Regions from separate parts of the Rhizobium sp. BK456 genome, predicted to be linked through region 3. Evidence: riboswitches for the same ligand, from Rfam matches in the RefSeq annotation. Region 3 holds a riboswitch; each other region holds the start of a gene.
The links. Region 3 has a riboswitch for cobalamin ahead of FHX03_RS20725 (ABC transporter substrate-binding protein). Riboswitches for the same ligand answer to the same signal wherever they lie in the genome.
Positions count from the first base shown of each region.

Region 1: it holds a riboswitch for cobalamin, as region 3 does, so the genes downstream of both, bluB (5,6-dimethylbenzimidazole synthase) here and FHX03_RS20725 (ABC transporter substrate-binding protein) in region 3, are expected to answer to the same signal.
Region 2: it holds a riboswitch for cobalamin, as region 3 does, so the genes downstream of both, FHX03_RS19545 (CbtB domain-containing protein) here and FHX03_RS20725 (ABC transporter substrate-binding protein) in region 3, are expected to answer to the same signal.

Region 1 is NZ_JACIAO010000014.1:81,850-89,781, forward strand. It holds gene FHX03_RS30075 (methyl-accepting chemotaxis protein) at 1-802, opposite strand, end outside; gene FHX03_RS30080 (MFS transporter) at 1,003-2,409, opposite strand; cobalamin riboswitch at 2,580-2,767, shown strand; gene bluB (5,6-dimethylbenzimidazole synthase) at 2,809-3,498, shown strand; gene FHX03_RS30090 (DUF2865 domain-containing protein) at 3,502-4,593, opposite strand; gene FHX03_RS30095 (ribonuclease H) at 4,747-5,280, shown strand; gene FHX03_RS30100 (NADP-dependent malic enzyme) at 5,298-7,610, opposite strand; gene FHX03_RS30105 (FAD-binding oxidoreductase) at 7,826-7,932, shown strand, end outside.
Region 2 is NZ_JACIAO010000006.1:369,264-377,195, reverse strand. It holds gene FHX03_RS19570 (sigma-54-dependent transcriptional regulator) at 1-863, opposite strand, end outside; gene FHX03_RS19565 (ATP-binding protein) at 860-2,656, opposite strand; gene FHX03_RS19560 (sulfite oxidase-like oxidoreductase) at 2,836-3,498, shown strand; gene FHX03_RS19555 (hypothetical protein) at 3,483-4,112, opposite strand; gene FHX03_RS19550 (CbtA family protein) at 4,163-4,909, opposite strand; gene FHX03_RS19545 (CbtB domain-containing protein) at 4,922-5,131, opposite strand; adenosylcobalamin (AdoCbl) riboswitch at 5,144-5,286, opposite strand; gene FHX03_RS19540 (histidine phosphatase family protein) at 5,363-5,917, shown strand; gene FHX03_RS19535 (putative bifunctional diguanylate cyclase/phosphodiesterase) at 6,319-7,890, shown strand; gene FHX03_RS19530 (inorganic phosphate transporter) at 7,900-7,932, opposite strand, start outside.
Region 3 is NZ_JACIAO010000007.1:200,516-208,447, reverse strand. It holds gene ilvB (biosynthetic-type acetolactate synthase large subunit) at 1-1,405, shown strand, start outside; gene FHX03_RS20745 (2'-5' RNA ligase family protein) at 1,590-2,120, opposite strand; gene FHX03_RS20740 (VOC family protein) at 2,297-2,671, shown strand; partial or broken gene FHX03_RS20735 (DsrE family protein) at 2,692-2,919, shown strand; gene blh (bifunctional sulfur transferase/dioxygenase Blh) at 3,089-4,369, shown strand; cobalamin riboswitch at 4,617-4,872, shown strand; gene FHX03_RS20725 (ABC transporter substrate-binding protein) at 5,045-6,061, shown strand; gene FHX03_RS20720 (FecCD family ABC transporter permease) at 6,058-7,098, shown strand; gene FHX03_RS20715 (ABC transporter ATP-binding protein) at 7,095-7,859, shown strand; gene FHX03_RS20710 (hypothetical protein) at 7,931-7,932, shown strand, end outside.

The DNA of each region.
Region 1 (7,932 bases), on a different contig from region 3:
GTTCGGCGTCGAATGAGGCGCTCTGCTCGGCCGCGGCCTGCTCTCTTTCGACCTTGGCAATCGCCTCGTTGCGGAAGACTTCCAAGGCACGTGCGAGGAAACCGATCTCGTCGCCGTTTTCCCTGTAGGTAACGGGAGAGGCCAGATCGCCTTTCTGCAGCGCGCTGATCCGCTCGCTGAGAACCCTGAGGGGGCGGCCGACGAGGCTGCGCATGGCGAGAAGAAAGGCGACAACGGCGATGGCGGTGATGACGAACTGCGTCAGCAGCGAAATCAGGACCTTCTGCTTGACTTCGGCAGCGATTTTTTCGACCGACCAGTTGGTGACGACGTAGCCGGTCGCCTTGCCTGATTTATCCAACGGAAGCGGCGCAATGATCGTAACAACGCCGGCAGATATTCCGCTGTCATCGATCGTCGTTTTCTCAGGCTTGGTGCTGAGGCTCTTTGCCAGATCGGCGGGTGCCGGCAAACCGCTGATGCCGTCACGTGTCCACGTATCGACGGCGGCAGGTTCGGCGTTGAAGGCGGCAAACTGCACAAGATCAAGCGAGGGGTCGTCGCGGTAAAGCGAATAGGCGTCGCGCACAGCATTCGCCTTGCCCCATTTCACGCCGCCGGCGGCCAGAGACGCAAACTGCTCCACGTCCTTGGACCAGTTCGCCTTGGCGCCATCGATCAACGCCCTGGTTTCGTACATCCAGGTGTAGGTGGCAAAGGCGGAGATGCCGCAAAGGTTGACGGTCACGATAATCGCCGCCAGCTTGGCTGTCAGAGGCATCGTTTTCAAAAAATGGAACATGCCGCGTGGGCCTCGAAACGCGGGCTCGGTCAGATATGTTTCCGACCAGCCTATCAATACAGGCATCCACGCCGGCGGTCGCAGCATGAGCACTCATGCCCATGTCCCCTGTGCGACCCAAAACGCGCAAACGCAGTCTGTCTTCGATGTGTGAAGAAATCATAAAGTGGAATGGGATAGCGAAACGGCGGCCAGCGGGATCAAGGGCTGTTTTCCGCCATGGCCTCTTCCGGCTCGGCCTGGCGGTGCTTGCGGCGGCGCGTCGTCAGTTCGGCGCCGGCATCGCGCGGCAGGCGCAGGAAGGTGATGCAGGCCAGCGCCGAAATCGCCGAGACGCTGAAGAAGGCGGTGTGAAAATCCGAGACCAGAAGCCTGCCGCCGTGGAGGCTGCTCGAAATTTCGAGGATGCCGCCGGCGATCGCCACACCCATTGCCATGGATATACGCTGGGCAACGGCGTTGATCGCGGTCGCCTGGCTGCTGTCGGCCTCACCGACATCGCCGAAGGCCATGGCGTTGACGCCTGAGAAGGCCATGGAGCGGAACAGGCCGCCGATCAGCAGGCAGGCCATGATCAGCGGCAGCGGCGTCTCCCTGGTAAAAAGGCCGTTGATGCCGAGGAAGATTGCCGCCAGCAAGGTGGTGATCGATATCACGGTGCGGAAACCGAAGGCATTGAAGGTGCGCGAAGCGGCAAATTTCGACCCCATGGAGCCGAGCGCGCTGACGAAGGTGACCGAGCCCGATTGCAGCGGCGTCAGGCCGAAGCCGAGCTGCAGCATCAGCGGCATCAGGAAGGGCAGGGCGCCGAGGCCCATGCGGAAATTCGAGGCGCCGAGGATCGCCGCCCGGAACATCGGATAACGGAACATTTTCGGATCGAGCAGCGGATAGGGCGCGCGGCGGGCATGCAGGAGATAGAGGAGGCCGGCAAGGATGCCGACGGCCACCGTGACATAGCCGTAGATGACAGGCACGGCCGGCAGGCTGATCACCGACAGGCCGAAGACGAAGCCAGAAAAGCCGATGCCGCAAAGGAAGAAGCCCGGAAAATCCATCGGCCGTGGACTGCGAGGCTCGACCGCCGGCAGGAAACGCGTGACGAGGATGATGCCGAGCACGCCGATCGGGACATTGATCCAGAAGATCCAGTGCCAGGTGAGATAGGTGGTGAGGAAACCACCGATCGGCGGCCCCATGATCGGGCCGATCAGCGCGGGGATGGTCAGCCAGGCCATGGCATCGACGAGTTCGTGGCGCGGCGTTCCCCGGACCAGCAGCAGACGGCTGACCGGCGTCATCATCGAGCCGCCGGCGCCCTGGATCAGCCGCGCGACGACGAAGGCCGCAATCGAATTGGAAAAGGCGCAGGCGACTGAGCCGATCATGAAGACGAAGATCGCCATACGGAAGATGTTGCGCGCGCCGAAACGATCCGACATCCAGCCGCTGATCGGGATGAAGATCGCCAGTGCCACGAGATAGCTGGTGACGGCAAGCTTCAGCGCGATCGGCGAGGTGCCGATATCGGCTGCGATCGCCGGCAGGCTGGTGGCGATGACGGTCGAATCCATCTGTTCCATGAACAGGGCGACCGCAAGGATCATGGGTGTCAGGCGGGGCACGGGCAACTGGGTGCAAAGAGGAAAATTGCGGCGCCACAGGCGTCGGTTAGGATCTGTTCGGTTCTACGGCAGCGATGCACAGCTGTCCACGCGATCGATGTCACATACGGGTGAATGCGGCATGAGGTCGCTTGCCGCAGGGCCGGTTTGCTGAAATAGATGCGCCGTCAGGTGCCCGCTTTTCAAGCGGGAGAATCGGGAATCCGGTGCGAGACCGGAACGTGCCCAACGCTGTAAGGCCGACGTTTGCCGCTTTATCATGCCACTGGCTTTCGCCGGGAAGGCTGCGGCAGACGGATGACGCCAAGTCAGAAGACCGGCCTGGCAAGATAGACCGAACCCGCGCGGACGGCGGGCGGTTGCGTTGTTGGGGATTTGACGATGCGACCCTTTGATGAGGATGCCCTGTCCGTGGCGTCCGGTTTTTCCTTGGCCGAACGCGAGGCCGTCTATCACGCGATCATGACGCGGCGCGACGTTCGCAGCCAGTTCCTGCCCGAGCCCTTGCCCGACGACGTGGTGGAACGGCTGCTGACCGCCGCGCACCACGCACCCTCCGTCGGCTTCATGCAGCCGTGGAATTTCATTCTGGTGAGAAGTCCAACGGTGCGAGCGCGCATCCGCGATGCCTTTGCCAAGGCCAACGAGGAAGCGGCATTGATGTTTGAGGGCGAGCGGCGGCAGGTCTATCGCTCCCTCAAGCTGGAAGGCATCGTGGAGGCGCCGCTCGGTATCTGCGTAACCTGCGATCCCACCCGCAGCGGCAGCGTGGTGCTGGGGCGCACGCACAATCCGCGAATGGACAGCTATTCGACAGTCTGCGCCATCCAGAATCTCTGGCTGGCGGCCCGCGCCGAAGGGATCGGCATTGGCTGGGTCAGCATCTTTCACGAAGCCGACCTGAAGACCATTCTCGGCATCCCCGAGCATATCGAAGTGGTTGCCTGGCTCTGCGCCGGTTTCGTCGACCGGCTCTACGACCAGCCGGAACTCTCGGTCAAAGGCTGGCGGCAGCGGCTACCGCTTGAGGAACTCGTCTTCCACGATGGCTGGGGAAGGAACGAGAGGTAGCGATCACTGCTGCTGCGGCTGCGGGCCAGGTGCGGCAGGATTGGCAAGGTCGATCGAGCCCTGGTCGCCGGCGAGGAATTGCGGGCCGACCTGGCGGACCTTGTTCTGCGTGGGGTCGTAGGGACGCTCTGGAACCGATGGCTGCGGCGCGGCGGCGGCCGCTGTATCCTTCGCCGGCGGATTGGTGCGGATGGTGGTGATCGAGCCCTGTGGCGGCGGCTGGCTTATCGCCTGCTTGCCGCGCATCTCGTCGTAATAGGCGGTGAGATTGCAGGCACAGGCGTTTTTCTCGCCGGGCGCGCGGCTTTTGTAAGCGAAGGCGTTCTTCATGGCGCTGTAGGGCGTGCCGGTTGCGACCGAGATCATGTTCGAGGCTTCCGTGCTCGTCACGTCGCGATAGAAAAGCTGGGTTTCGATGCCGGGGCACATCTTGGCGCAGGTCTGGGCGTCGCGGCCGAAATCGACCGAGGTGGTGTTTGAACTGATCGGGAAGAAGCCGCCGTCACAGCTGCGCACGCAGATGGTGCTGACCGGCGACAGCATATCGGCCCGCGGCAGGCCGTAGCGCGGATCGGCCTCTCCGCCGCCGAGCGGAATGAAAGTGTCCGAACGCATCGCCTGCTCCTCGACGCTCGGGGCAGGGTCGTTGGCATTGCGCTCGGAAGGCGCATAGAAGTTCTCGCTGTTGCAGCCGTTGCTGTCGAGCGCGGCCATCAGTTCGCGGCGGTCGTCATCGGCGCCGTTCCGGCCGGCCAGCTCGTTGCGGCGGTCCTGGAGATAAGCGATATTGTCGATCATCCGGCCTTCGGCCTGCGACAGCTCGGTGCAATAATCGGCATTCTCGCCGCCGATCACCACCATGCTGCCCGAGGTGCAGCCGTAGTTGCGCAGATCGTTACGCACCTTGCGAAGCTCGAGGTTCTGCTCGGCCATGGCATTGGCATATTGGCGTGCTTCCGGGCCGTTGCCATTGCCGATCGAGCGCGGCAGGTCGGCGAGACGGCCGCGCAGGTCCTCACAGATGGCATTGGTCTGCGCGACGGCGGGCGCTGCGAAGGCGAGGAGAAGGGCGAGAGACAGGTTTCGGCGTTTCACGGCGTCGTCCCGGAATGAGCAAACGGTCGGTGGGTCGAATGCGACTTCAATCGGCCGCGCGTTTTCCCTTAACGGATTTCTCTTAATAAGCTCAAAGAAAATATTAGCGTATTTTCCTGATCTTATCCAGCAATCGCCAGAGACGCGGTGAAAATGACAAGCATCCCCGACGAGATCCCTTCCTTTGCACCGACATCAGGCGTGACGGAAGCCCAACACGGCCTTCACCTCTTCGCGGACGGTTGTTATGAGCCCGGTTCCGGGCATGGAGGCTGGTCGTTTGTCGCTTATCGCGATGCGGTGGAAATCGCCTCCGACTTCGGTGGCGTCGACGATTCCAGCAATAATGCCATGGAATTGACCGCCGTTCTCAGGGCCGCCATGTGGATCAACAGCCAAACAGCCGGAGAACCCGCGATCATCTGGTCCGATTCCGTCTATGCCGTCAAAGGCTGCAACAGCCGCCGACATATCTGGAAGAACAACGGCTGGAAGAAAAGCAGCCCGAATGGACATGGGCGACGGCGAACGATCGACAATGCGGACCTCTGGAAAGCCGTCGATCGTCAGCTATCCCAAAACGCCCTGGTGACCATTGCCTGGTGCAAGGGACATTCGGGGATTGCCGGCAACGAGCGCGCGGACGCGCTCGCGGATAGAGGACGCCTGTCGATAGCCGATGGCTGACGTTGGCGGCAACCGGCTTACGCCGGCTGCGATGCCTCGACGACGGCGAGGGCGGCCATGTTGACGACGCCGCGGGAGGTGACTGAAGGCGCCAGGATGTGGGCGGGCAGGGCGGTGCCGAGCAGGATCGGGCCGACATGCAGGCCGTCCGTCATCGACTTGACCACGCCGAGCGTGATGTTGGCGGCGTCGAGATTTGGGAAGACCAGCAGGTTCGCCTCGTCGTGCAATGTCGTATCCGGCATGACGCGTTTGCGCAGCGCTTCGGTGATGGCGCTTTCGCCATGCATTTCGCCGTCGACCTCAAGATCGGGGGCAGTCTCGCGCACCAGCTGCAGGGCGTTGCGCATCTTCGTGGCGCTCTCGGATTCGCGCGAGCCGAAGTTGGAATGCGAGACGAGGGCGGCGCGCGGGGTGATGCCGAAACGGCGAATTTCCTCGGCCGCCAGCACCGTTGCCTCGGCAACCTCCTCGGCGCTCGGATTGAAGGTGACGTAGGTGTCGGTGAAGAAGGTGGCGCCGCGCTGCGAGATCATCAGGCTGAGGGCGGAGAAATCGCGGACATTCTTGCGTTTGCCGATGATCTGACGGACGTCGCGCAGATGTTTTTCATAGCGGCCTTCCAGACCGCAGATCAGCGCATCGGCTTCGCCGCGCCTCAGCGCCAGTGCGCCGATGACGGTGGTGTTGGTGCGCACGATGGTGCGGGCGGCTTCGGGAATGACGCCGCGGCGGCCAACGAGGGAGAAATAGAGATCGACATATTCGCGGAAGCGCGGATCGTCTTCCGGGTTGATGACTTCGAAATCCTGCAGCGGCCGGATACGCAGACCGTAGCGCTTCAGGCGCGTCTCGATGACCTGCGGGCGGCCGATGAGGATCGGGTCGGCAAGGCCTTCCTCCAGCAGCACCTGGGCGGCGCGCAGCACACGCTCATCCTCGCCCTCGGAGAAGATGACGCGCTTGCGCTCGGCGGCCTTGGCCGCGGTGAAGATCGGCTTCATGACGAAGCCGGAGCGGAAGACGAAGCGGTTCAACTGGTCGAGATAGGCGTCGAAATCCTGGATCGGGCGGCGCGCCACGCCGCTCTGTTCGGCGGCCTTGGCAACGGCAGGCGCGATGCGCAGGATCAGGCGCGGATCGAAGGGCGAGGGGATCAGGTAATCCGGGCCGAAGACCGGCGTCTCGCCGGAATAGGCGCGGGCGGCGACGTCCGACGGTTCCTCGCGGGCAAGGGCGGCGATGGCGCGCACGGCCGCCATCTTCATTTCCTCGTTGATCGTCTCGGCGCCGCAATCGAGCGCGCCGCGGAAGATATAGGGGAAGCAGAGGACGTTGTTGACCTGGTTGGCGAAATCCGAGCGGCCGGTGCAGATCATCGCGTCGGGGCGAGCGGCACGGGCAAGATCAGGCATGATTTCGGGCGTCGGATTGGCGAGCGCCATGATCAGCGGCTTGTCGGCCATCTGCGCCAGCAGCTCCGGCTTCAGCACGCCGGCGGCCGACAGGCCGAGGAAGACGTCGGCGCCGCCGATATTTTCGGCGAGCGTGCGCGTGTCGCTCTTCTGGGCGTAGACGGATTTCCATTCGTCCATCAGCTCGGTGCGGCCCTCATAGACGAGGCCTTCGAGATCGTGGACCCAGATGTTTTCGCGTTTTGCGCCGAGAATGACCAGCAGGTTGAGGCAGGCAAGGGCGGCGGCCCCGGCGCCGGAGGCGACGATCTTGACGTTCTCGATTGCCTTGCCGGCAAGTTCCAGCCCGTTTAGGATCGCGGCGGCGACGATGATCGCCGTGCCGTGCTGGTCGTCGTGGAAAACCGGGATCTTCATCTTCTCGCGCAGGCGCCGCTCGACCTCGAAACATTCCGGCGCCTTGATGTCTTCGAGATTGATGCCGCCGAAGGTCGGCTCCAGCGAGCTGACGGTCGAGACCATCTGCTCGACGCTTGCCGCGTCGATCTCGATATCGAAGACATCGATGCCGGCGAACTTCTTGAAGAGCACGGCCTTGCCTTCCATCACCGGCTTTGAGGCCAGCGGACCGATATTGCCGAGGCCGAGCACGGCGGTGCCGTTGGAGATGACGGCGACGAGATTGGCGCGCGAGGTATATTCAGCCGCCATCTCAGGATTGTCTCGGATGGCAAGGCAAGGGGCGGCAACGCCCGGCGAATAGGCGAGCGCCAGGTCGCGCTGGTTGCCGAGCGGCTTGGTTGCCTGGATCTCCAGCTTGCCGGGACGGGGATAGCGGTGGAAGAACAGCGCCTGCTCGTCGAGATCGCCGCTTGTCAGGTTCTTGTCCGTCTTGGATTTTTCCTGGTTATCCATTGCCGCCTCCGTGCACGTCTTTTTGGGAGTTCCCTCCATACATCAATCGGATACGGGCGACAGTATGGAAATGGGGGATGGGCGAAGTTTTCGAGAAGTGGGCGCCCGGTGGCTTCAGGCGATTAGCTAATCCTTTTGGAAAACTTGTTTGGCGATCACCGCAGGCGCAATATGCCGCCGCGACGGTGCGGGGCGCCGGTCGCATGGAGGAAATCATGGACAATTTGAACCTCACGACCCTGCAAAGGGGGCAGACGATGGTCAATGACGTGGCCATCGATGCGTTTGCCGCCGGATTTCGCGGCAATCTCCTGACCGGTAA
Region 2 (7,932 bases), on a different contig from region 3:
TCCACCTTGCTAGTCGCGATAAAGCGCACGTCAAGTGCCACCGTCTCATTCGATCCCAACCGGGAAATCATCCGCTCCTGCAGCACCCGTAGGAACTTTGCCTGCAGGTCGAAGGGCATGGAGCCGATTTCATCAAGCAGAATGGTGCCGCCGCGCCCGTGTTCGAATTTTCCGTAACGCGGCCTTACCGCGCCCGGAAAGGCGCCGACCTCATGGCCGAAAAGCTCGCTCTCGATCAGGTTCGCCGGCAGGGCGGCGCAATTGATCGCGATGAACGGCCGGCTTGCCCGGCCGCTGATATCGTGGAGCGCCCGCGCCACCACCTCCTTGCCGGCTCCCGTCTCGCCGACAATGAGCGTATCGGCATCGCTCGCCCCGATCGCACGGATGCGATAGCGCAGGTCCACCATCACCTGCGTGCGCCCCGGCAGCCGCGCCTCGATATCGTCGCGTTTGCCGGCGACCGCCTTCAGCAGCCGGTTTTCAAGCACGAGGCCGCGCCGCTCCATCGCCCGGCGGATGACGCCGGCGAGCATTTCGGGCGTGAACGGCTTCTCGATGAAATCATAGGCGCCTTCGCGCATCGCCTTCACCGCAAGCTGCACGTCGCCGTGGCCGGTGACGAGAATGACCGGCACCTCCGGATCGATCTCGCGGATCTTCTGCATCAGCGTCATGCCATCAATGCCGGGCATGCGGATATCGCTGACGACGACGCCGGGAAAGCTGTAGCCGATCAGTTCCAGCACATGGTCGCCGTTGGAAAAGGTCTCGACGCTGAAGCCTGATAGTTCCAGCGCCTGCGCCGTCGAACGGCGCAACTCCTCCTCGTCATCGACCAGAAGGATCTTCGCATCGTTCATTCCGCCGCCTCCGGCATCAGCCCCGCCGCCGATTGCAGCTCGATGCGGAACACCGCACCGCCGTCAGGATGATTGCCGGCGGCAAGGCTGCCGCCGAAATCCTTGACGATATTGTAGGAGATCGAAAGCCCGAGGCCGAGACCCTTGCCAACGCCTTTGGTCGTGAAGAACGGGTCAAAGATGCGCTCGCCGATTGCCGGTGGCACGCCCGGCCCATGGTCGCGTACCGTCAACACCACCTTGCCGGCTTCCTCGAAGGCCGAAATCTCGATGCGCCTGTCGTCCAGGCCTTCCACGGCATCGGCCGCATTGGAAATCACATTCACCAGCACCTGCTGCAAACGCACCGAGCCGGCACGCACCACCGGCGGACGCGGCCCGAGATCGAGCAACAGCTCTGCATCCGCCGCCTTCAGCCGCCAGGCGATGATCTCGAGCGTATCGCGCATAGCCTCGTCGAGCGAAACAGGACCGAGCTTCTCGTTCGGCTTACGGGCGAAGTTGCGCAGGTGACGGCTGATCGATGCCATCCGGTCGATCAGGCCGCCGATGCGCCGGATATTGTCCCGCGCCTCCTCCGTCCGACCGCGATCAATGAGCACCGAGGCGCTGTCCGTATAGGTCTTGGCGGCGGCGAGCGGCTGGTTGAACTCGTGGGAAAGGGCAGCCGACATCTGTCCGAGACCGGCAAGTTTTCCGGCCTGGATGAGGTCGGCCTGGGTCTGGCGCAGCTGCTGCTCGGTCAACCGCCGCTCGGCTATTTCCTCTTCGATGCGGCTGTTAACGCGAGCAAGGTCGGCCGTGCGTTCCTCGACGCGTCGTTCCAGCTCGTTGCGGGCCTCGGCCTGCAACTGCATGCGCTCGGCAAGCCGCGCCCGCCGTTGGCGCAGAACTGCGACCGCAAGCCCGGCGATGCAGAGGATGAGAAAGACGGCCGCAAGCGCCGTGCGCGCCTGGGCGCGAATGGAACTCGTTTCCATCAGCACGTTCACCGTCCAATCTTCGGTCGGCATGTAGTGCGAGAGCACCAGATATTCGCTAGACCCGCGCTCGCCGTTAAGCGTCATCAGCTCATGCGGCTCAAAGCGCTGGCGCGACACCGGCAACTCTGTCAGCCTGGCATTGGCATAACGCCGCGACGCTTCCGTCCGTGCGATACGGTCAGCCGTCAGCGGCAGGATCGCCCCGTACAGCCATTCCGGGCTGCCCGACATGAAGATGATACCCTCCGGATCGGAGACGAAGATCTTGTATTCGCCGCCGCCCCAGGAGGCTTCGATCATGTCGATATCGACCTTGAAGACGATGACGCCACGAATATCCGCCTCCACCCTGATAGGCGCCGAGAAATAATAGCCGCGCTTTAGCGAGGTAGTGCCGAGTGCATAGAACCGCGCCTGCCGGCCTTCGATCGCGTCCTGGAAATAAGGCCGGTAGCTGAAATTCTGCCCGACGAAGCTTCCCGGTCCATCGTAATTGCTGGCCGCGATGGTCTCTCCATCAGGCTTGACCACATAAATGTCGGAGGATTTCAGCAGGCCGTTGATCTCCTTGAGATAGAGATTGGCCGCATCGCGCAAGACCGCATCCTCGGGTGCACTCACCAGTTCCTTGATGTCGTCGTGATCGGCGATCAGTGCCGGCAGCGCCTCGTAGCGGTTGAGGTGACCGCTGAGGGCCGAGACGGCAAGGCGCAACGCCGTTCCCGCCTGCGCCGAGGCTTCCCCCATATAGGCGCGCGTCGCGATCGCGCTTCCATAGGTGAAGAAGGCGAAGATGATCACCGGCACCACCAGCAACGCCGCTATCGCACGATATCTCGAAGACAGATCCGGCTCCTCCCCTTTCCGCCTCCACTCCCCAGTGAGGCATACCCAAGTCTAATAATACCGGCAGCGATTTCCAAGGGCCGTCGAACTTGACACCCGGCAAAGGCCGATATCCTATTGCTGCATCGCAAGGGAACCCTATCATGAGCGACGACAACACGCCCGCCGATAGCAAGCTCACCAGCTCCAAGCGGCGCTGGGCGGCTGAGGGCAAGTTCCTGACTGGTCGCATAGCCCGCCCTGAAACCGAGCGCCTGCCGCCCGGCCAGCACCTCGTCAAGAACTGGCCGGTGCTCGATCTCGGCCAGCAGCCCGTCATATCCACCGAAACCTGGCGTCTCGAAGTGCGCGGCCTTGTCGAAACCCCGCTCACCCTCACCTGGGCCAACTTCCACGCGATTGAGCAGAGCACCAAGGTCAGCGATATCCACTGCGTCACCACCTGGTCGCGCTACGACAACAAATGGAAGGGTGTTTCCACGCGCGATCTGCTCGATCTCGCCATGCCGAAGCCGGAAGCCGCTTACGTCATGCTGACGAGTTATGATGGCTATACCACCAACCTGCCGCTTGCCGACTTCGCCGCCGAGGACGCGATCCTAGTGACATCCTGGGAAGGCCTGCCGCTGACGCCGGACCACGGCGGCCCGATGCGCCTCGTCGTGCCGCATCTTTACTTCTGGAAAAGCGCCAAATGGCTGCGCCGCATCGAACTGATGCCGGAGGACGAAGCCGGCTTCTGGGAAAAGAACGGCTATCATATGTATGGCGATCCGTGGCGCGAGCAGCGCTATTCCGACGATTGAGTCTTCGGCCGCAGAAAGCGGCCCAGCGCAAGGACACCAAGCCCGAGCATCAAGGCGAGCGCCGTCAGCGACGCCATGCTGGCGGGATGAAGCGGCACCTTGCTCCAGCGTGGATTGACGAGACCGGCGGTGTTGAAGGCCTCGCCGCTGAACCGGCAGGTGATGAGCGCAAGCCCGCGCCGCACCATGTCGGCGTCGACCGCGGAAATGATTTCACTCGCCACAGCCCGCTCCCCTGGCATCTCGCGCATCGCCATCAACACAGCTTTCGTCGCCGCGAGGTAGGCGTGGGCGCATTCGTTGAAGGGACTTTCCTCGTCGGCCACGCTGCCCGGCATCCGCCCCCAAAGACGATAGGAATATTGGATTTCGGCATAGTTCAGAACGCGGCGGAAGGGCTCGTTTGTATCGACTGCGCGGGACGCCAGGCCGATAATTCGGCCGCGATAGTGCGAAATCACCGCCATCTCGCCATGCGAAATTTCTGGGATATCGAGACCCGCTTGGCTGCCGCCGGCGCTGCGACTATGAGCAAGGGCGTTTTCAGCAGGCATGCAAAAGAAGGCGGCGGCAAAGGCCGCCGACAGGATTGATATGGCTCTGCTGCTTTTCATGGTCGCTTGAAAACCCAAGGGCGCCGGCAAAACGGCGCCCTTCATTGCGTTCAGTGGAGTGCCGTTGCCGGCCGGCTCCGCTGGCCGCCCTTCGCAGCAAGCCGCTTTTCCGCCAGCGCCCCGAAGCCAAGGCCAAGTGTTGCCCAGAGGATCGCATGCATGGCGAGCGTTGTCGTCCGGAAACGCCAGAGCACCATGGCCGAGAAGTTCTCCGGCACCTCGTTGATCGGCGGCAGCAGATAGAGCACGAGCACGATGAAGACGAGATAGGCGATGCCGGCAATGATCGCGCCGTTCCAGAGGCCGAAACGCTCGGAAAGACGGCGCGACAGCGCCACCGCGGCAATCAGCGCGGCGAGCGAGACGACAATCATCAGGAAGAACAGCTCGGTCCTGACGCCGATCGTATCGGCATTGCCGACCGCCGGCGGGTTGGCCGGATATTTGATAGCGGGAACGAGCACGATCGCCACGTAGGCGAAAATGGCGATGACCGCCGAGGTGCCGCGCGCCGAAAGATTGCTGACGCGGCCGTGCACGAAAGCAAAAGCGAGCGCGAAAAGCCCGCCGACGGCGATGCTGTAAGCCATGACGCCGGTGAAAAGGCCGAGACCGGCCTGGGTGGCCCGGCTGACGATTTCAGGTTCGGCAGCTTCGCCGGCCGCCTGGGCGCTCGCCTCCTCGAAAGCGATCGCCGCATCGACCAGCGGCTCGCCGAAGACATGGGCGAAAACGAAAACGAGGATGCCACCGAGCAGCCCCGCGAGCATGCCGCGAAGGAGAAGGTTTCCAACCATGTCAATATCTCCCTAGTGGCAGGGAAAGCCAAGGAGATGGCGGGCGTCATGCACGAATTCGTGCACATACATGCCGTTGAACAGCGCCATCGCGCCTTCCTCGGTGCCAACGAAATAGATGGCGATAAGCATCAGCAGGCCGCCGAAGATCGCCCAGGGCAGGATTTCGCCGACGGGGATCGGGGCCGGCGCCGCGGCGGGCGCGAAAGTGGTGTCAGACATGTATTCCTCCGGAATGACGCGTTCAGTCGAAAGAGTGTTTGTGCGGTAAGGTCTGACTTCCAGCGTGAAAAAGCTTCAACACGCTGGTCACAGTGGCGCGACCGCGCCGGATTTCCACCGGCTTCCAAACCCGCAACAACACGGTTATATCTGCTCGCCGAAGAGACTGTCAACGAAACTTCACGAGCCGGCAAAGGGCCGTCCCACTGCACCCCGGGAGATCGGAAGACTGTGAATACGCGCCTCACCTGGATCTGCCACGGCGCGACGACGGCGAGCCGCAAGACGCTGTTCCCACTTGACGAACCGCTGGAAGGCAAGGCGGCGGAAGACGCCGGCCGGATGGCTGCCCCACCCCGCGCCGACCGTATCGCCACCAGCCCCGCTTTGCGCGCCCGCCAGACCGCTGACGCGCTCCGCCTCGAAGCCCGGATAGATCAGGCGCTGCGTGATTGCGACCATGGCCGCTGGGCCGGCAGGTCGATCACAACGATCGAGGCCGAAGAGCCGGGGAACCTCGTGGCCTGGATGAGCGATCCGGAAGCGGCCCCGCATGGTGGCGAAAGCCTTCTTGATCTCAGAACACGCGTCGCCGGCTGGATGGACGGTGAATCCGCCCTCGGCGGCCATGTGATTGCCATCAGCCACGCGGCCGTGATCCGGGCGGCGGTCGCCCATGTGCTTCAGGCGCCGCACTCCTCCTTCTGGCGGAGCGATATCGAGCCGCTCGCCATCGTTTGCATGACCAGCAATGGCAGCCGCTGGTCTCTGCGCTTTCCGTATTAGCGGCTCCTCATTTTATCCAGCCTTACACAAGCAAATCGCGTCATCTCTATTGAACCGGGTTTGACCGGGACTACTTCCTTTCCCAAGGAGATGGAAGAATGACATATGATTGGAGTGGGGAGCGCACGCGTCGTCTGCGTTTGATGCGTGTCGCCACAATCACGGTTCTGGTCGGTCTCATCGTCAGCGTTCCGCTGCTGATCGTCACCGCCTGAAGCACGAGAAAAGGCGAGCGATGCACCAGCACGCTCGCCTTCGTTCTTTCCCGTCCCGGCTCAGCATCCTCAGTCCCTCAACGGTGCAGCAACAGGCTGCCGCCTCCAAAAATTCGCCTTCTGGTTTCAACGAACATTTCAGACTTTCATGATAGTTCGGCAGATGGTGGAGATGGAGAAGGCCACATGCCGGTGTTTTTCCAGAGCAGGGCCGGAAGGCAATGCGTATCGATCGTCGGGCTTGGGATAACTCTCTGGCTCCTCGGCGCGCTTTTGCAGCTTGACGACAGCCTTGTCTTCTTCATGACCGGTTTCGGCGAATACGGCGCCGACAAACTCGTTCTGGCGCTTGGCATCGCCGGCGCCATGAGCTTCATCTATTCGGTGCTGCGCATCGCCGACCTGCGCAAGGAAACGGAACTGCGCGCCGCCGCCCAGGCGAAGGCCGATTGGACTGCGACCCACGACCATCTGACCAAGCTGCCGAACCGCTACGCCTTCGAACGCAAGATCCTCTCACGGCCGATCAAGGACGACGAGGACCAGATTGAGGAGTGGGACGAGAACGTCACGCTTTTCTCCGTCGATCTCGACGGCTTCAAGAAAGTCAACGATCTCGTCGGCCACAAGGGGGGCGACATTCTGCTGATCGAGGTTGCCCGGCGGATCTGCGCGCTCGGCAATGCCGATTGCGTCTATCGATTCGGCGGCGACGAATTCATCATTGTAGCCTTTGCCCTGACAGCGCAGCGGGAGGAGCGCTTTGCCAAGCTGCTGATCCAGGCGGTCACCAGGCCGATCCATATCGATGGTTTTGCCGTCGAAGTCGGCGCCAGCGTCGGCTACGACCGCTGGGCCGAGGGAACCGAACCGCTGGAGGATGCCGCTCATCGGGCCGACCTCGCCATGTACGAGGCGAAATCACGCGGCCCCAACCATTATTTCGTTTTCGAACCGGCCATGCAGGACAAGGTCACGGAACGCGCAGCGCTGGAAACCAGATTGCGCGCCGCAATCTCCAGCAAGGCGATCAAACCCTTTTATCAGCCGCTGATCGACCTGAAGACCGGTCAGCTCTGCGGCTTCGAGGCCTTGGCGCGCTGGATCAGTGACGATGGCGTCAACATACCGCCGCCTGTTTTCATCGATATCGCCGAGGAAAACGGGATGATCACCGCATTGTTCGAGGATCTTCTCGCCCAGGCCTGCAGCGACGCACTCACCTGGCCGGACCATGTGATGTTGTCCTTCAACGTCTCGCCGGTGCAGATGGAAGACAGGCTGCTGACGTCGCGTATTCTCAAAGTCCTTGCGGCAAGCCGGCTGCCGCCGCAGCGCCTGGAGGTGGAGATCACCGAGAACGCGCTGATCCAGGATCCCGTCGTCGCCGCCGTCATCCTCGACGAGCTGCACGCGGCCGGCATCCAGATCGCGCTCGACGATTTCGGCACGGGCTATTCGAGTCTGGCCCAGCTCGCCCGTTATCATTTCGACAAGATCAAGATCGACAAAAGCTTCATCGCCACCTATCGCGGCGACGAACGCCAGGAAAAGATCGTCCGCGCTATGCTTGGCCTCGGCCGGAGCCTCAACATCAAGACGACTGCCGAAGGCGTCGAGGAGCACGGCCAGCTTGCCTTCCTGCTGCAGCTTGGCTGCGACATCGGCCAAGGCTATCTTTTCGGCAAGGCAATGCCCGCCGCCGAGGCGGGCATCTTCATCAGCGATCGCAATGCCAGTCTGGCCTCCACGGCCTGACGCTATGTCTTAAAAAACTTGGCGCAGGATCACGAAGAGCAC
Region 3 (7,932 bases):
TGCGTTTCAGGAGTGCGATACCGTCGGCATGACCCGAGCCTGCACGAAACACAATCGGCTGGTCAACGACGTCAATGAGCTCGCGGCGGTCATCCACGAGGCCTTTCGCATCGCCGGATCAGGCCGGCCCGGACCCGTTCTGGTCGACATGCCCAAAGACGTGCTGTTTGCAAGCGGCAGTTATTCACTGCGTGAGGCTGTCGCCCCGAGACCGAGCTACCAGCCGGACAACAGCTGCGGCATCAGGGAGATCGAGGCTGCAATCGCTTTGATGACAGCGGCACGCAGGCCGGTTATCTGCGTGGGCGGCGGCGTCGTCAATTCCGGCCCCGAAGCGGCAAATCGGCTGCGCGAGCTGGTCGATCTCACCGGCTTTCCCGTTACGTCGACGCTGATGGGGCTCGGCGCCTATCCGGCTTCCGGCCCGAACTGGCTGAAGATGGCCGGGCTTCACGGCTCCGATGAGGCCAACATGGCAATGCAGGACTGCGACCTCATGCTGTGCATCGGGGCGCGCTTCGACGGCGGGCTGGCCGTCGGCGTCGATGGTTTTTCACCGCATTCCCGGAAGATTCAGATCGATATCGATGCTGCCTCGCTCAACAAGACCGTGCGCGCCGATATCGGTATCCAGGGCGATGCGGGCGGCGTGCTTGCCGAATTCCTTCGTCTCTGGCGAGCGCTGCCGCGGGCGCCGGACCGGGCGAGATTGGCCGACTGGTGGAGCATGATTGCGGGCTGGCGCGCACGGCGATCGTTTTCCTATGCGGTGCGCGAGGACGTCATCATGCCGCAATATGCCATCGAGCGGCTCTACGAACTGACGAAGGATCGGGATACCTACATCACGACGGAGGTCGGCCAGCATCAGATCTGGGCGGCGCAATATTACGGCTTCGAGCAGCCGAACCGCTGGATGACATCAGGCGGCCTGGGGACGATGGGATACGGGCTGCCTGCCGCCCTCGGCGTGCAGATCGCCAATCCCGGCAGCCTCGTCATCGACATGGCCGGTGACGCCTCCGTGCAGATGACGATGAAGGAAATGTCGGCCGCCGTGCAGCACAACGCGCCGATCAAGATCTTCATTCTCAACAGCGGCGATCAGGGAACGGTTCGGCAGCACGGAAATCCGGATTTCGTGAAACTGGCGGAAGCCTATGGCGGACACGGCATTCGCTGCGAGAGGCCCGCCGAACTCGATGATGCGATCCTGGAGATGATCGAGGTGAACATGCCTGTTCTGTTCGACTGCCGCGTCGCCGAACTCGCCGACCGCCTGCCGATGATCGGGCCGGGCCGGGCGCGCAACGAGATGCTGCTGTCCGGCGAGGTTGGCGCCGCGCTGTTTGCCGCGTCAGCTGATGGAGAGGGGCGCGTCGAAAGCGCGTCGCATCAAACTTGATTCATGCGACGCGCTTTAGCTCTTTGGTTGAATGGATGTCGTTCTCCCGGAACCGCTGCACACTTCCTGGCGACATGCATTAGCGGCTTTGGAGCATGGTTTGAAAATGTCAGTCGCAGCGGTGGATTCTGCGACTGGCGTCGAGTCATCAGGCCGCCGCCGATGTGGCCTTGTGCCGGCAGCATCATCGCGGCGCCAACCTGATCTCGCTCAATATCTCCACCGGCGGAAACCGGACACAATCGGCGGCATCGAAATTTACCGAGAACTGCATGCTGTTTTCGTTCGCCCATTTGATCGCGGCCGCTGATTTCGCCTCCGGCACTTTCGCTGCAATGGTGCAGTGAGGCGCCCAATTGCCGGGTCGATAGTGCCCATGACAGAAGGCAGGATCAATCTTTCGATGGAAAGCCGCGTGCAGTTGGAGAAGAGCGTCGTCTGGGATCGGGCGCGCCCAGAGAACGAGGAACTCGTTCTGAAAATAGCCGATGCCCGAAAAGGCTAAGGTGACGGTGGAGCGCGCGCGGAAAACACTTTCAAGCGCCTCGCCCAATCGATCTGCATCAAACGCCTGATAAACTGCGAGGGTCAGATGGGGAGGATAATTCAAGGTCCGCATCGAAGCCGTCTCTTCGAATGCCGCCGCTTCATCCCAGAGTTTGAAAACCGGCGATGCGGTCTCGTTCAGACATTTGAGGCTGATCCCGTAAGGCATTTGCGAGCGTTATCCAGTCCATCGCGCCTGGACTTTAGGCCGATATCGTTGCCGATGTCGAGCGCCCGGTCGGAGCTAACGGAGGCGGCCGGCATTGCTGGATATCGCGTGGGTTTTGTGTGTTTTCCGCCGCGGATTCGACTATCATGGGATGCTTGAACGATAGGATGCACGGCATGATCGATCATATCACCATGGCGGTCAGTGACCTTGAAAAGAGCAAGGTATTTTATGAACGCGCTTTCGACCCTCTGGGCTATCGTCGCACCTTCGGGAAGGAAGGCGTTTTCTGGGCTTTCGATGTCGGTGGCAGCCTCTTCGAAATCCAGCACACTGACGACAAGCCGCCTCTGACCCGTTTGCACGTTGCCTTCCGGGTCCGAAGCAGGGCGGAGGTCGAGGCATTTTATCGCGCAGCACTTGAAGCCGGCGCAAGGGACAATGGTGCGCCCGGCCCGCGGCCGGAATATGCCGACAACTACTATGCCTGCTTCGTTCTCGATCCTGACGGTTACAATATCGAGGCGATGCTCAACGAGCCGGCGGCGTGAGGGTGACGACGCAGGCTGCGAACCTTGTGCGCAAGGGCGGCCAACGGATGACGCATGTGCCGCCGCTCGATCCGTTGTCGACGCTTATCGAGAATTTCCAGCAGCGCGGCGGCACGATCTGGGCCTGCCCGCCCTGCGTCACCTCCCGCGGTTATACGCAGGAAGACATGCTCGACGGCATCGTCATCGTCGGCGCCAGCGCCATGCATGCCGAAATCAAAGAGGGCGCGGCAACGCTGTCGTTTTGACTGGCTGCGCCGGGCCGGGCGACTATCGGGAGTGTCTTGGCGCCCACATTCACCGGCCTGCGCAGGCGCGACGGAGTGCCAAGCGACTATTCTTGCGCTCGGCAATATACTTGTGAGATTGTACCGATATACATGCGATACTGCCGATGCAGGCAGCGCGGGGGCTTCGATGACATCCGTAAGGGTCAATGAGCTGATATCGGTGGCGGGGCAGCCCGATGCCGCCGGTTTTGCTGCTTTTGCGGCGGACGGTTTTGCCGGCGTCATCAATGCCCGGCCGGATGGCGAGGAGCCGGGGCAGCCGGGCGATGCGGCGGAAAAGGCTTCTGCCGCTGCCGTGGGGCTCGCCTACAGCTTCGTGCCGGTGAAAGGGCCCGAGATTACCGAGGCCGATATCCGCGCCTTCCAGAGGGCGATGATGCAAGCAAAGGGGCCGGTCGTCGCTCATTGCAAGAGCGGCACCCGGGCGTTGACGCTCTATGCGCTCGGAGAGGTGCTTGACGGGCGGATGCAGCCCGGGGACGTCGAGGCCTTCGGTCAAAACCTCGGCTTCGATCTTGCCGGCGCGCGCCGCTGGCTGGAAAAGCGGGCAGGGCAGGCGGCTGTCGTGAAGGCTTTCTTCGAACCCCGCACCTGCAGTGTGCAATATGTCGTTTCAGACCCGGTAACGAAACGCTGCGCCATCATCGACCCGGTGCTCGATTTCGACGAAATGTCGGGTGCGACGGGAACGGCCAATGCCGATGCCATCCTCGCGCATATCGACAGCGAAGGGCTGACGGTCGAGTGGATCCTCGACACGCATCCGCATGCCGACCATTTCTCCGCCGCGCACTATCTCAAAGGAAAGACCGGCGCGCCGACGGCGATCGGCGCCCATGTCACCGACGTGCAGGTGCTCTGGAAGGAAATCTACAACTGGCCGGCACTCGAAACCGACGGCTCGCAATGGGACCGGCTGTTTGCTGATGGCGACACTTTCGAGATCGGCGGGCTTAGAGCCCGCGTGATGTTCTCGCCCGGCCATACTCTTGCCTCGGTGACCTATGTGATCGGCGACGCCGCCTTCGTGCACGACACCGTGTTCACGCCGGATTCCGGCACGGCGCGCACGGATTTTCCCGGCGGCAGCGCCAGCGCTCTCTGGCACTCGATCCAGGCGATCCTGTCGCTGCCCGAGGAGACCCGGCTCTTTTCCGGCCACGACTATCAGCCTGGCGGCCGTCACCCACGCTGGGAAAGCACGGTAGCCGCCCAGAAGCGCACCAATCCGCATATATCAGGCATCGACGAAGCCGGCTTCGTGGCGCTGCGCCAGGCGCGCGACCGCACGCTGCCGAAACCGAAGCTGATGCTGCATGCGCTGCAGGTCAACATCCGCGGCGGGCGGTTGCCCGAACCGGAGGCGAACGGGCGACGGTATCTGAAGATTCCGCTGGATGCGTTGTAGGAACGCAGGGAGCAGCGTTGCGGCGTGCTTCGAGGCTTCGCCCGTTCGGGCTGCGCACCTCAGCATGAGGGAGGTTGGTGGATGCCGCGCCCACGACAGCGGGAATAGTAGGATGCTTAAGAGAGCTCCATCCTGGGGATGAGAATGCTGGCATCATACCGGCCAACAGCGCTCCGACGTTCCGTCTCCATATTTCGCCCACCAAACCCAATCTTCCGCAATAATGATTGACGTCGTGCGGGCGGGCGACGTAACTGGCGGTGACGGTTCCCTGAAGATGACTCCAAGGGGATTAATAGGGAACACGGTGAGGACGACCCAGTAGGGACCGAGACCGTGGCTGCCCCCGCAACTGTAAGCGGATTGTCGATCATCTCAGCTGTGGCCAGCGACTGGCCATCTCTGAAGGGCTTATGGCCCTGCCACTGCGATATATCGCGGGAAGGCGGATGAACGACTTATATCCGCAAGCCAGGAGACCTGCCGTCAATCACGATCCAATCAACCGGGCGGGGATGCCCGGATAAGGAACAGACATGATTGACCTTCTGAACCTTCGCCGAATTTCGGCATGCATCCGTCTCGATTGGGCCTCCTGCGGCTAGCGCGCGCGTCAGCGTGCCTTCGGCCGCGCGTGCGGCATAACCGTGCTTTTTCCTTCAATCGAGGTTTTTCATGCGCCAGATTCTCGCCACCATGACATTTGCCTTCGGGCTGATCGGCCTTGCGGCACCGAGCCTTGCTGCCACCCAATATCCTTTGACCATCACCAATTGCGGTGAGCAGGTGACTTTCCAGAAGGCGCCGTCGAAGATCGTTTCGATCGGCCAGGGAATGACCGAAATTCTTTTCTCGCTCGGCCTTGCCGACAAGATCGCCGGCACGGCCGTCTGGGTCGGTCCCGTGCTGCCGCAATATGCCGCGGCGAACAGCAGGATAAAGCGTCTCGCCGACAATGATCCGAGCTTCGAATCCGTCGTCGGACAGGAGCCCGACCTGGTGGCGGCCGAGTTCGAATGGCATGTCGGCGCGCAGGGCTCCGTCGGCAAGCGGGAGCAGTTTCAGGATCTCGGGATCAATACCTATCTTTCGCCGGCCGATTGCGTCGCCAAGGTCAACACCGATGGCGGCGACGGTGTGCGCAAGGAGCTGTTCACGATGGCGCTGATCTATCGCGAAATCGCCGAACTCTCAGAGATCTTCGACGTGAAGGAGCGCGGCGATGCGCTGATTTCCGAGCTGAAGAAGCGCGAGGCGGATGCCGTCGCCTCGATATCAGCCGCATCGGGCAAGAGCCTGCCCATCGTCTTCTGGTTCTCCAGCAAGGAAGTCAACGGCGACGCCTTCATTGCGGGCAAGAACAGCGCGCCTGCCTATATACTGAAGGCGATCGGCGCCAGGAATGTCGTCACCACCGAGGAGGAATGGCCGCTGGTCGGCTGGGAAACCATCGCCCAGGCGAACCCGGCCGTCATCGTGCTCGCCACCATGGACCGGCGCCGCTACGCCGCCGACGATCCGAAGGTCAAGATCGATTTTCTCGAGAACGACCCCGTGACCAAGGAACTCGATGCCGTCAGGAACAGGCACTTCGTGATGATGGACGCGCAATCGATGAACCCAACGATCCGCACGATCGACGGCATCGAGACCTTGGCGAACGGCATCAAATCCTTCGGCCTCTCGCAGTGAAGGCAGCGTCGGTCAGGCAACAAGGATGGTGGGCGCTCGCCGCGCTCACCATTTCAGCCCTTCTCCTTCTCGGACTGATGATCAGCCTTGCCGTTTCGATCGGCGAGATCGCGATCCCGCTGGCGACAACGGCGGAGGCCGTCTCCAACCGGCTGTTCGGAACGCAGTTCGAACTCAGCCGCATCCACCAGGGCATCGTCTGGGATTATCGTCTGAGCCGGGCGCTGGTTGCGGCCAGCGCCGGCGCGTCGCTCTCGCTCTGCGGCGCCGTGCTGCAGGCGCTGCTGCGCAATCCGCTGGCCGAACCCTATGTGCTCGGCATCTCCGCCGGCGCCTCGACGGGAGCCGTCTGCGTGATGATCCTCGGCCTCGGCTACGGTGTTCTTGGCCTTTCCAGCGGCGCCTTCATCGGCGCGGTCATTGCCTTTCTGCTGGTCGGCTTCCTGGCGACGGGTGCGGGAGGAACCGGCGAACGCATCATCCTGTGCGGCGTCGCCGGTTCGCAGCTCTTCACTGCGCTGACCTCCTACATCGTGACGACATCGGCGAATGCCGAGCAGGCGCGGGGCATCCTGTTCTGGCTTCTGGGTTCGCTCAGCGGCGTGCGCTGGCCGGATGTCTATCTCTCGGTGCCGATCGCGCTCACAGGTTTCGTCATCTGCATGGCCCATGTCAGGGCGCTCGATGCCTTCGCCTTCGGTACGGATGCGGCGGCCTCGCTCGGCATTGCGGTGCGCCGCGTCCAGATCCTGCTGTTCGGCCTGACAGCGGCGATGACGGCAAGCGTCGTCAGCATGGTCGGCTCGATCGGCTTCGTCGGCCTGGTCATTCCCCATGCCGCCCGCTTCCTCGTCGGGCCGGGCCATCGGCGGCTGCTGCCGGCAACAGCACTCGGCGGCGCGATCTACATGGTCGGCGCCGATATCGTCTCGCGCATCATCATCCCACAGCAGGTCCTGCCGATCGGCGTTGTTACGGCGCTCTTCGGCGCGCCGGCCTTTGCCGTCATCCTCTATCGCGTGCGGAGGAGCGCATGAGCATTACGATCGACGCGGTGAGTTTCGCCGCAGGCGACACGGTCATCGTCAACGGCGTCAGCCTGACGGTGGCAAAGGGCAAGGTGCTCGGTCTGCTCGGGCCGAACGGGTCCGGCAAATCGAGCCTGCTGAGGCTGATCTGCCGGCTGCGCAAGGTCCGCAGCGGCGTCATCCGGCTGGGCGACGACGATATCGCTTCGCTGTCGCGCGCCGCCCTTGCGCGGCGCATCGCCTTCGTCGAGCAGCAATCGACGACCGAGACGCAACTGACCGTGCGCGACGTGGTGCGGCTCGGCCGCACGCCGCATCGCGGGATGCTTGCGCCCTTCGGCGCGGAGGATGATGCCGCGGTCGAGGAGGCGCTGTTGCGGGTCGACATGCAGGCGAGGGCGGGCCAGCTCTGGCAGACGCTGTCGGGAGGCGAGCGACAGCGCGTCCATATTGCGCGGTCGCTGGCGCAGGCGCCGGGCGAGCTGCTGCTCGACGAGCCGACCAATCATCTCGATATCCAGCACCAGCTCGACATTCTCCGGCTGATCTCGAAGCTCGGCATCACCTGCATCGTCGCTCTGCACGATCTCAACCTGGCGGCAATGTTCTGCGACAGCCTGGCGGTGCTTCAGAAGGGTGAGGTCGTCGCCGCGGGCGCGCCGGAGGAGGTGCTTACAGAGGATATGATCGGCAGGGTTTTCGGCGTTCGCGCCCATGTCCAGAAGTCGGCAGTGCATGGGCGGCACCACATCCAATACGTCCTGGATTGAGGAATGGCCTTTTTCCTGGACTGGCGTATGATTTCCGAGGGCGCCTGCGCCCGGTCGAACGGAGTTTCGAGAT